Regions from separate parts of the Denitratisoma sp. agr-D3 genome, predicted to be linked through region 1. Evidence: predicted binding sites of a transcription regulator. Region 1 holds the regulator's gene; the other holds the start of a gene.
The links. The regulator FliA, encoded in region 1, starts transcription of late flagellar genes. The targets are predictions, from matches to a motif close to CTAAAGTTNNCNNAAANNNTGCCGATANNA.
Positions count from the first base shown of each region.

Region 2: ACYQ2U_RS07785 (flagellar protein FlaG) is a predicted target of FliA. The motif match lies at 1,856-1,885, and genes of this name have one in related genera.

Region 1 is NZ_BAAGIA010000005.1:93,493-97,699, reverse strand. It holds gene flhF (flagellar biosynthesis protein FlhF) at 1-1,227, shown strand, start outside; gene ACYQ2U_RS14165 (MinD/ParA family ATP-binding protein) at 1,220-2,044, shown strand; gene ACYQ2U_RS14160 (RNA polymerase sigma factor FliA) at 2,096-2,869, shown strand; gene ACYQ2U_RS14155 (flagellar motor protein) at 2,883-3,626, shown strand; gene motD (flagellar motor protein MotD) at 3,634-4,207, shown strand, end outside.
Region 2 is NZ_BAAGIA010000002.1:591,961-596,167, reverse strand. It holds gene ACYQ2U_RS07795 (ATP-grasp domain-containing protein) at 1-151, shown strand, start outside; gene ACYQ2U_RS07790 (phosphoserine transaminase) at 162-1,262, shown strand; gene ACYQ2U_RS07785 (flagellar protein FlaG) at 1,340-1,729, opposite strand; gene ACYQ2U_RS07780 (TolC family outer membrane protein) at 1,948-3,282, opposite strand; gene ACYQ2U_RS07775 (rhodanese-like domain-containing protein) at 3,297-3,620, opposite strand; gene ACYQ2U_RS07770 (protein-L-isoaspartate O-methyltransferase family protein) at 3,635-4,207, opposite strand, start outside.

The sequences.
Region 1 (4,207 bases):
GCCCGTGCCGCGATGGACGACGATTACACCGTGAGCCTGTCGCCGCAAGTGCGCAAACAGCCCGCCGTGCGTAGCTGGCAACCGCCGCAGCACGACGTGCGGCCGGCCGTGGAGGACAAGCCCCGCCTGCGTCCATTGCCGCCCAAGGGTCGCAACGGTGGCGACGGCGTTCCCTCCGCCGCCCAGGTGGCGGCCAGCCTGCGCTCTTCCCTGGCGGAAGGGGAGCGCCTGGCGGCCCAGCCCAGCAACGATGGCCGGGTGAATGAGTTGATGCGGGAGATGCAATCGATCAAGGGCATGCTGGAACAGCAACTGGCGGGTTTCGCTTGGGGCGAGATGTCCAAGCATGAACCGATGCGCGCCCTGCTTTTGTCGGAAATGCTGGAAGCCGGATTTTCCGGCCAGCTGGCCCGCCGGCTGACTTCGGAACTGCCCAATGAGATGGGCCTGGAGGAAGGTCGCAAGTGGCTGATGTCCGCCCTCAATCGACGCCTGCGCACCCTGGGCGACGAAGGCGACCTGATTGACCGGGGCGGTGTCTATGCCCTGGTGGGGCCGACCGGCGTCGGCAAGACCACCACTACCGCCAAGCTGGCGGCCCGTTGCGTGGTGCGCTACGGTGCCGACAAGGTGGCCCTGCTGACCACGGACAGTTACCGGATCGGTGCCCACGAACAACTGCGCATCTATGGCCGCATCCTTGGCGTGCCGGTGCACGTGGTGCGGGATGGCGAGGACCTACGTCACACCCTGGCCGATCTCAAGGACAAGCACATGGTGCTGATCGACACCGTCGGCATGAGCCAGCGCGATCGCATGGTGGCCGAGCAGGCGGCCATGCTGATGCGCGCTGGCGAGGTCAACCGCTTGCTGCTGCTCAACGCCACGAGCCGTGGCGACACCCTGGACGACGTGATCCGTGCCTACGCCGGCGAGGATCTGGTGGGCTGCATCATCACCAAGACCGACGAAACCGCCGCCCTGGCACCGGCGGTGGACGCCATCGTCCGCCACGGCCTGTTGTTGGCCTACATGGCCAATGGTCAGCGGGTACCGGAAGACCTGCATCTGCCCAACCGCAGCTATCTCCTCCATCGTTCCTTCAAGCAGCCCATCGCCGGCTCTCCCCATCGTCTGCGTGAGCAGGAAATCGGCATGGTGATGGCGCGTCAAGGCGGCCCTGCCGCCGATGGCGGCAAGGGGAACGAGGACCGGCGTCTTGGCTGAACTTGGCAGCCACGATCAGGCGGCCGGTCTGCGCCGCCTGTTCGGTAACCGGGGCGCGCGATCGGTGGCCTTCGTCCACGTTCGACGGGGCGCGGAAAGCGCAAAGATGATCGCCCGGGCCGCCAATGGTTTGGCCGACCACGGTCACGGCGTGGTGGTCGTGGATGAACAGCCGGGCGGCGGCGGGGTGCTCGCCCTGGCCGGACAACGACCGCGCTACGACTTGTTCGATGTCTTCATCGGCGCCTGCCGCCTGGAAGACGTCATGATCCGGGCGACGCCCAGCATCAGCCTGGTACCCGCCGCCCGCGCCGCCCGGGAGTTTGGCGTCGGCGAGGTGGATATCGAGCAGCGGATGAGGGCCTGTCTGGCCGAGCTCGGCGTCAAGGCCGGTTTTGTCCTGGTGGATGCCAACTTGCGCCAAGGCGATGTTTCCCAGTTAGCAAAGGCTGCCGACCACATGGCCATCGTGGCCCCGTCGGCGGGACGGGACGTGACCGATGCCTATACCCTGATCAAGCGCCAAGGCGGCCGTCATGGCCGCCGGGAATTTCAACTGGTGCTGGAAAACGTCGGCAATTCCTTGGTGGCCAGTGGCGAAGCAAGGACTATTTTTCAGAATCTGAGAACTACGACACAGAAGCATCTTGGTGCCCGCTTGGGGCATCTTGCCACCTTGGTGAACGGCTCCGCAGACGACCTGGTGGATGGACTGCTGACCCGGCTTAGCGCGACCAACCAACCGCCGCGAGAAGGCGGCACAACCCGTCTGCGAGGCCTTTTCGGGGCCTCGGGCCTGTTTGAATCGGTGGTATAGTCGGGCGGAATTTCCGCCCGATTTTCCTTGAATACCGCCGCTTTCCGACAGATGTATACCGCCCAAGGCTCACTGGAACGCAGTCAACTCGTTACCCAATATGCGCCGCTGGTTAAACGGATCGCCTTCCATTTGATGGCGAAATTGCCGGCCAGCGTGCAGGTGGACGATTTGATCCAAAACGGCATGCTGGGCTTGCTCGATGCCCTGGGGCGTTACGAAGAGGGCTTGGGCGCGCAGTTCGAGACATACGCCGTGCAACGCATCCGCGGTTCGATGTTGGATGGCCTGCGGGAGAACGATTGGTTGCCCCGGGGCGTGCGCCGGGAGATGCGCCGGGTGGAAGCCGCGATTCACAAGCTTGAACACCAGCATGGCCGGCAGCCCTCGGAAAAGGAGTTGGCGGATACCCTGGGCATGACCCTGGATGAGTACCAGAAGCTGTTGCTGGAGGCCCGCGGGCACCAGTTGGTCTATCTGGAGGATTTGTCGGATGCGGGCGATGAGGATTATCTCGATCGCAATCTGGCCAGTTCGACCCTGGATCCTTTGGCCGCCCTCGAGGATGCCAGTATGCGGGCCGCATTGGTGCGGGCGATTTCTGCCTTGCCCGAGCGCGAAAAGCTGATGATGGCTTTATATTACGAACAGGATTTGAATCTTCGTGAAATCGGTGAAGTGATGGGCGTTACCGAGTCGCGGGTTTGCCAGTTGCATAGCCAGGCCATCGCCCGGTTGCGGGCATCCGTGGTCGGCGAGGGCGAGGAAGCGAAGGAAAAACCCTTGGCAAAAGCCAAGCGTGGACGTAAACCCAAGGCGGCGTGAAGGGATCTAGCGTATGGATTTAGTCAGCATTCTGGGCTTGTTGTTGGGGGTGATCGCCATCGTCGGCGGTCAGTTGCTGGAAGGGGGGCATATCGGCTCCCTGATCCAGCCGACGTCGTTGCTGATCGTGTTCGGCGGAACGATGGGGGCGGTGCTGCTGCAAAGCCCCATGCGGACCATCAAGAAGGGCCTGATCATGCTGGGCTGGATTTTCGTTCCGCCCAAGGTGGACGCCGGCAACCTGATCGAGCAGATGACGCGTTGGAGCCACCTGGCGCGCAAGGAAGGCCTGCTTTCCCTGGAAAACCAGATCGAAACCATGGACGATCCCATTCTGCGCAAGGGGCTCCAATTGCTGGTCGATGGTGCCGAGCCCGAGCGTCTGCGGGAAGTCATGGAAGTGGAGATCGGTTCCTACGAATGGGAACTGAAAATGGGCGCCAAGATTTGGGAAGGCGCGGGCGGTTACTCGCCGACCATCGGCATTATCGGCGCGGTGATGGGCCTGATCCACGTGATGGAAAACCTGACGGATCCGTCCAAGCTGGGCGCGGGGATTTCGGTGGCCTTCGTCGCCACCATTTACGGCGTGGGCATGGCCAACCTGTTTTTCCTGCCGGTGGGCAAGAAACTGATGTCCAACATTTCCCGCCTGGTTTCCCTGCGCGAAATGTACGTGGATGGCTTGGTGGGCATCGCCAACGGCGACAACCCGCGCATCATCGAAAGCCGTTTGCAAGGCTATCTGCCGGACTGAGGCTGCCATGCACTATTCCCGCCATCGTCGCGAACGACGCAAGCAGCAAGGTGAGGAGCTCGAGAATCACGAGCGTTGGCTGGTGTCCTATGCCGACTTCATCACCCTGATGTTTGCCTTCTTCGTGGTGATGTACGCGATTTCCTCGGTGAACGAAGGCAAGTACAAGGTCCTTGGGGATGCCCTCAATCTGGCCTTCCGCGCCGCGCCTGGCGACACGACAGGTGCCGCGCCGGTGTCGATCAGCCCGAACGTGACGGCTCCCATGTTCATGCCCCTGCGCCGGACACCGGCCCAGGTCAAGCAAGACGAGGCCACGCGGCAGTTGCTGGAAAAAATGCGGGCCATGATGAAGGAGATCCGGACCACCCTTGCTCCCTTGGTTCAGGAGGGCTTGGTGAATGTGACCGAAGGGCCGCGCGGCGTCACGGTGGATTTTGACGCCAGCGTTCTGTTTGCCCCCGGCGATGCCCGTTTGGATACCTCGGCCATCCGGGCACTGGTGGTGGTGGCGCAGATCGTCGCACCGGCAACCTTCCCCATCACGGTCGAAGGGCACACGGACAATGTGCCCATCAGCA
Region 2 (4,207 bases), on a different contig from region 1:
GCTGATTTTCGAGGCCGAACACGCCATGGTGGTGCACGCCATGGACCCGGTGGACCGTTTCGCCTACAAGCAGGCACCCATGCAAAAGCTGTTCGCCGCCTTCCGCGCCATGGTGCTGCGCGCCGCCGGCTGCCAGGACGCAGCCGCCTGAACGGCCCGCCATGAACCACCATAACAACCGCCACAATTTCTCCGCCGGTCCCGGCGTGCTGCCCGAGGGCGTCCTGGCCGAGGCCCAGCAGGCCATCACCGCCGTGGACGCCACGGGCCTGTCGGTACTGGGCATCAGCCACCGCTCCGACTGGTTCGCCACCGTGGTGAACGAAGCCGAAAGCAACATCCGCCAACTACTGGGCCTGCCCGACGACTACGCCGTGCTGTTCCTCCAGGGCGGTGCCTCCCTTCAGTTCGCCATGGTGCCCATGCTGCTGTTGCGCAACAGCGGCAAAACCGCCGACTACCTGCGCACCGGCTATTGGAGCGCCAAGGCCATCCCCGAGGCCCGCCACGAAGGGCCGGTGCGGGTGCTCTGGGACGGCGAGCCCCTCGGCTTCCGCCGCCTGCCCCAAGCCGACGAACTGGCCTGTCAGCCGGACGCCGCCTATTTCCACTACGTTTCCAACGAAACGGTGGAGGGCCTCCAGTTCCACGAAGTGCCCGGTCTGGACGGCGTGCGCCGGGTCTGCGACATGTCCTCGGACTTCCTCTCGCGCCCCATCGACCCGCGCCGCTACGACCTGATCTACGCCCACGCCCAGAAGAACCTCGGGCCGGCCGGCGTGACCGTGGTGATCCTCCGTCGCGAACTGCTCGATGCGGTGCCCGCCGGCATTCCCGCCATCCTCGACTACCGCAGTCACCTGCGGGCCGATTCCATCTACAACACGCCGCCGGTGTTCGCCATCTACGTGACCCTGCTGGTGACCCGCTGGCTGCTGCGGGACATCGGCGGCCTGACAGCCATGGCCCGTCTCAACGAGGCCAAGGCGCAATGCCTTTACGACGTCCTCGACGCACACCCCGACTTCTACCGGGGGCACGCGGCGGCGGCCGACCGTTCCCGCATGAACGTGGTGTTTTCCCTGGCCGATGCCGCCCTGGAAGCGGAGTTCCTGCGCCGCGCCCAGGCCGAGGGGTTTTCCGGGCTGGAGGGCCACCGCTCCCTGGGCGGACTGCGGGCCTCGATCTACAACGCCATGACCTTGCCGGCGGTGCAGAACCTGGCGCAATTCATGACGGGGTTCCGCGCATCCCGCTCCTGACAGCGGCCCGGGCAGGAGCGCCGGACAAAGAAATGGCCTCGTCACCGAGGCCATGTATCACCACAAACCGGCTGTCGTCAGGCTTTTTCGTCGAGCAGCAGGCCCCGCATGCGGTCGATTTCCCGGCCCAGCTTGAGGGCCTCTTCGGAAGGAAACTGGCGGATCACTTCCTTGGTGTTTTCGTCCACCACCTTGACCACCAATCGCTCGGACTCGTTGTCCACCGAGAACTGCAAGCTGGACGCCACGGATTGCACCCGTTGCTGAAGGTCGTCCACCACCTTTTGCACGCTTTTCTCGTGCGCGGCGGTCGCGGCGGCGGTCGGCGCCGCGGTTTGCACGGCGGCAGTCGTGGCCGCGGCAGCCCGTCCGGCATCCGCCGTCGGCACGCCGGTCGTCGTCGCCCCGCCCCCCTGGGTCGGCACGCTGGCGACGCTCGGCAGCTTTGTAGAAAGATCCACGCTCATGATCAACCCTTTGCCAAATTAGGCTTTTTATTCAGCTGGTTGGCAATTTCCAATTCAGCCGTTTGTCATATATCTCCACCTGGCTTCAGCCCCGTTTCTCACGGCGGCATCAACCCTATCTAGTCCCTTTATCGGCAACTTGAGGGAAACCTTTAGGGAATTGGCAAAAAAATACCGCCCCTCGGGGCGGCATGGTTGGCGCCGGGGTAAAGCCCCCCTCACTCGAGCAGGCGGTTGATGGCCTCCAGGTCGGTTTCGCCCAGGGTGCCGGCGGCGCTTTTCAAGCGAAGCAGGGCCACCAGCGTGTCGAGACGGGCCTTTTTGAGCTTTTGCCGGGTGTCGTAGTACTGGCTTTGGGCATTGAGCACCTCGATATTGGTGCGCACCCCCACCTCGAAGCCCAGTTTGTTGGACTCCAGGGCGGATTGGGAGGAAATCAGGGCGGCTTCCAGGGCCTTGACCTGGGCCAGGCCGGCATTGACCCCCAGATAGGACTGGCGGGCCAGCAGGGCGGCGCTACGGCGGGCATTGTCCAGGTCGGCGTTGGCCTTTTCGCGCAGGGCCACGGCCTGATCCACGGCAGAACTGACGGCGCCGCCGGCGAAGATGGGCACGGTCAGTTGCAAGCCGACCACGGTGGAATGGGTGTCGCTACCGATGCCCGGGGTCAGGATGTTGTCGTTCTGGTTGCTGCGGCCCCGGCTCGCCACCAAATCCAGGCTGGGCAGATGGCCGCCGCGCTGCTTGGACACCTCCTGTTCGGCCACGGTGACCTGGGCCTGGGCGGCCTGAACGCCGAAGTAAGCCTCCTCAGCGCTGGTCACCCATTGCTCGCCGTTGTCGGGCTCGGGACGCAGCAGATTGACGTTCTTGCCCAGGTCCTTCAAGTAGTCGTAGGGCTTGCCCGCCACCAGACGCAGCTGCTGGCGTTTGACTTCCAGGTCGTTGCCGGCGACGATTTCCTGGGCCGTGGCCAGGTCGTAGCGGGCCTGGGCGTCATGGACTTCCACCACGGTCTTGGTGCCCACCTCGAAGGCCTTCTTGGCCTCCTCCAGTTGCTCGGCGATGGCCTTGCGGCTGGCCTCGGCGGCCGACAGGGCCTCGCGGGCCTGCAACACGTCGAAATAGGCCTGGGCGGTGCGCAGGATCAGGTCCTGCTTGGCCAGGCCGAACTGGGCCTCGCTGGCGGCCACCTTGGCCTTGGCCTGGTTGTAGCCGGCCCAACGGTCCCAGCGGAACAGGGGCTGGCTCAGGCTCACGGTCCAGCCGTTGCTGCGGTAGTCCACGCTGCGGTTGACGACGGGATTGCTCTTGACCCGGGATTCGATGTCGTTGTTCTGGGTATTGGCCGTCAAGGCGATGTTGGGCAGCAAGCCGGCCCGGCCCTGGGGCAGGGCTTCCCGCCCGGCGTCGGCGGCGGCCTTGGCGGCGGCGTACTGGGCATCGTAGCCCAGGGCATCGCGATAGACGGCGAGCAGGTCGGCGCCCTGGGCGGCCCCGGCCAGCAGCAGGGCGCCGAACAGGCCGAGGTTGCGGACAGCTTTGGACTTCATCGGTTTCACCTCGATCAGTAGCGGGCCATGGTGCGGTCCACCTGGAGCGCCCAGCCCTCGACCCCGCCATTCAGGTTGTACAACCGGGAAAAACCATGCTGTTGCAGGAACATGGCCACCTGGAAACTGCGGCCGCCATGGTGGCAGATCACCACGATCTCCCCGTCCCGGGGCAGCTCGGCCGCCCTGGCCGGCACGCTGCTCATGGGCATCAACTGGGCGCCGTCGATGTGGCAGATCTCAAACTCCCGCGGCTCGCGCACGTCCAGCAGCAGGGGCTTGGGCCGCTCGGGGTCATCGAGCCAGGCCTTGAGATCGACGGGGGAGAGTTGTTCCATGGCGGACTTTACTTTCAGAAGGTGAAGGCGGAACGGGGGGCGGCACTGCGCAAATAGGCGGCGCCGGCTTCGAGGATGACGCGGCGGCTGAATTCACCCTCGCCCACCTTGCTCACCACCACCATGGTTTGCACCGGGCTGCCCACCAGGGCGAACAGGCGACCGCCCACCTTGAGCTGGTCGAGCAGGACGCGGGGAATCTCGGTCACGGCACCGGACACCATGATGGCGTCGTAGGGGGCATGGGCGGGCAGACCTTGCAGGCCGTCGCCAACGCTGACGGTGACGTTGTCCACCCCGGCCCGACGCAGGTTGGCACGGGCCGTTTCGGCCAGGGCAGGCTCGATTTCCACGGTCCACACCTGGGCGCTATGGGTCGCCAGCAGGGCGGCCATGTAGCCGGAGCCGGTGCCCACTTCCAGCACCTGGGCATGCTTCTTCAGTTCCAGGGCCTTGAGGGCGTGGGCTTCGATCACCGGGTGCAGCATCTCGGCACCGTGCCCCAGGGGGATGGCGGTGTCGGCATAGGCCAGGGCCCGATAGGCAGCGGGCACGAAGTCCTCCCGCCGCACGGCGGACAGCTGCTC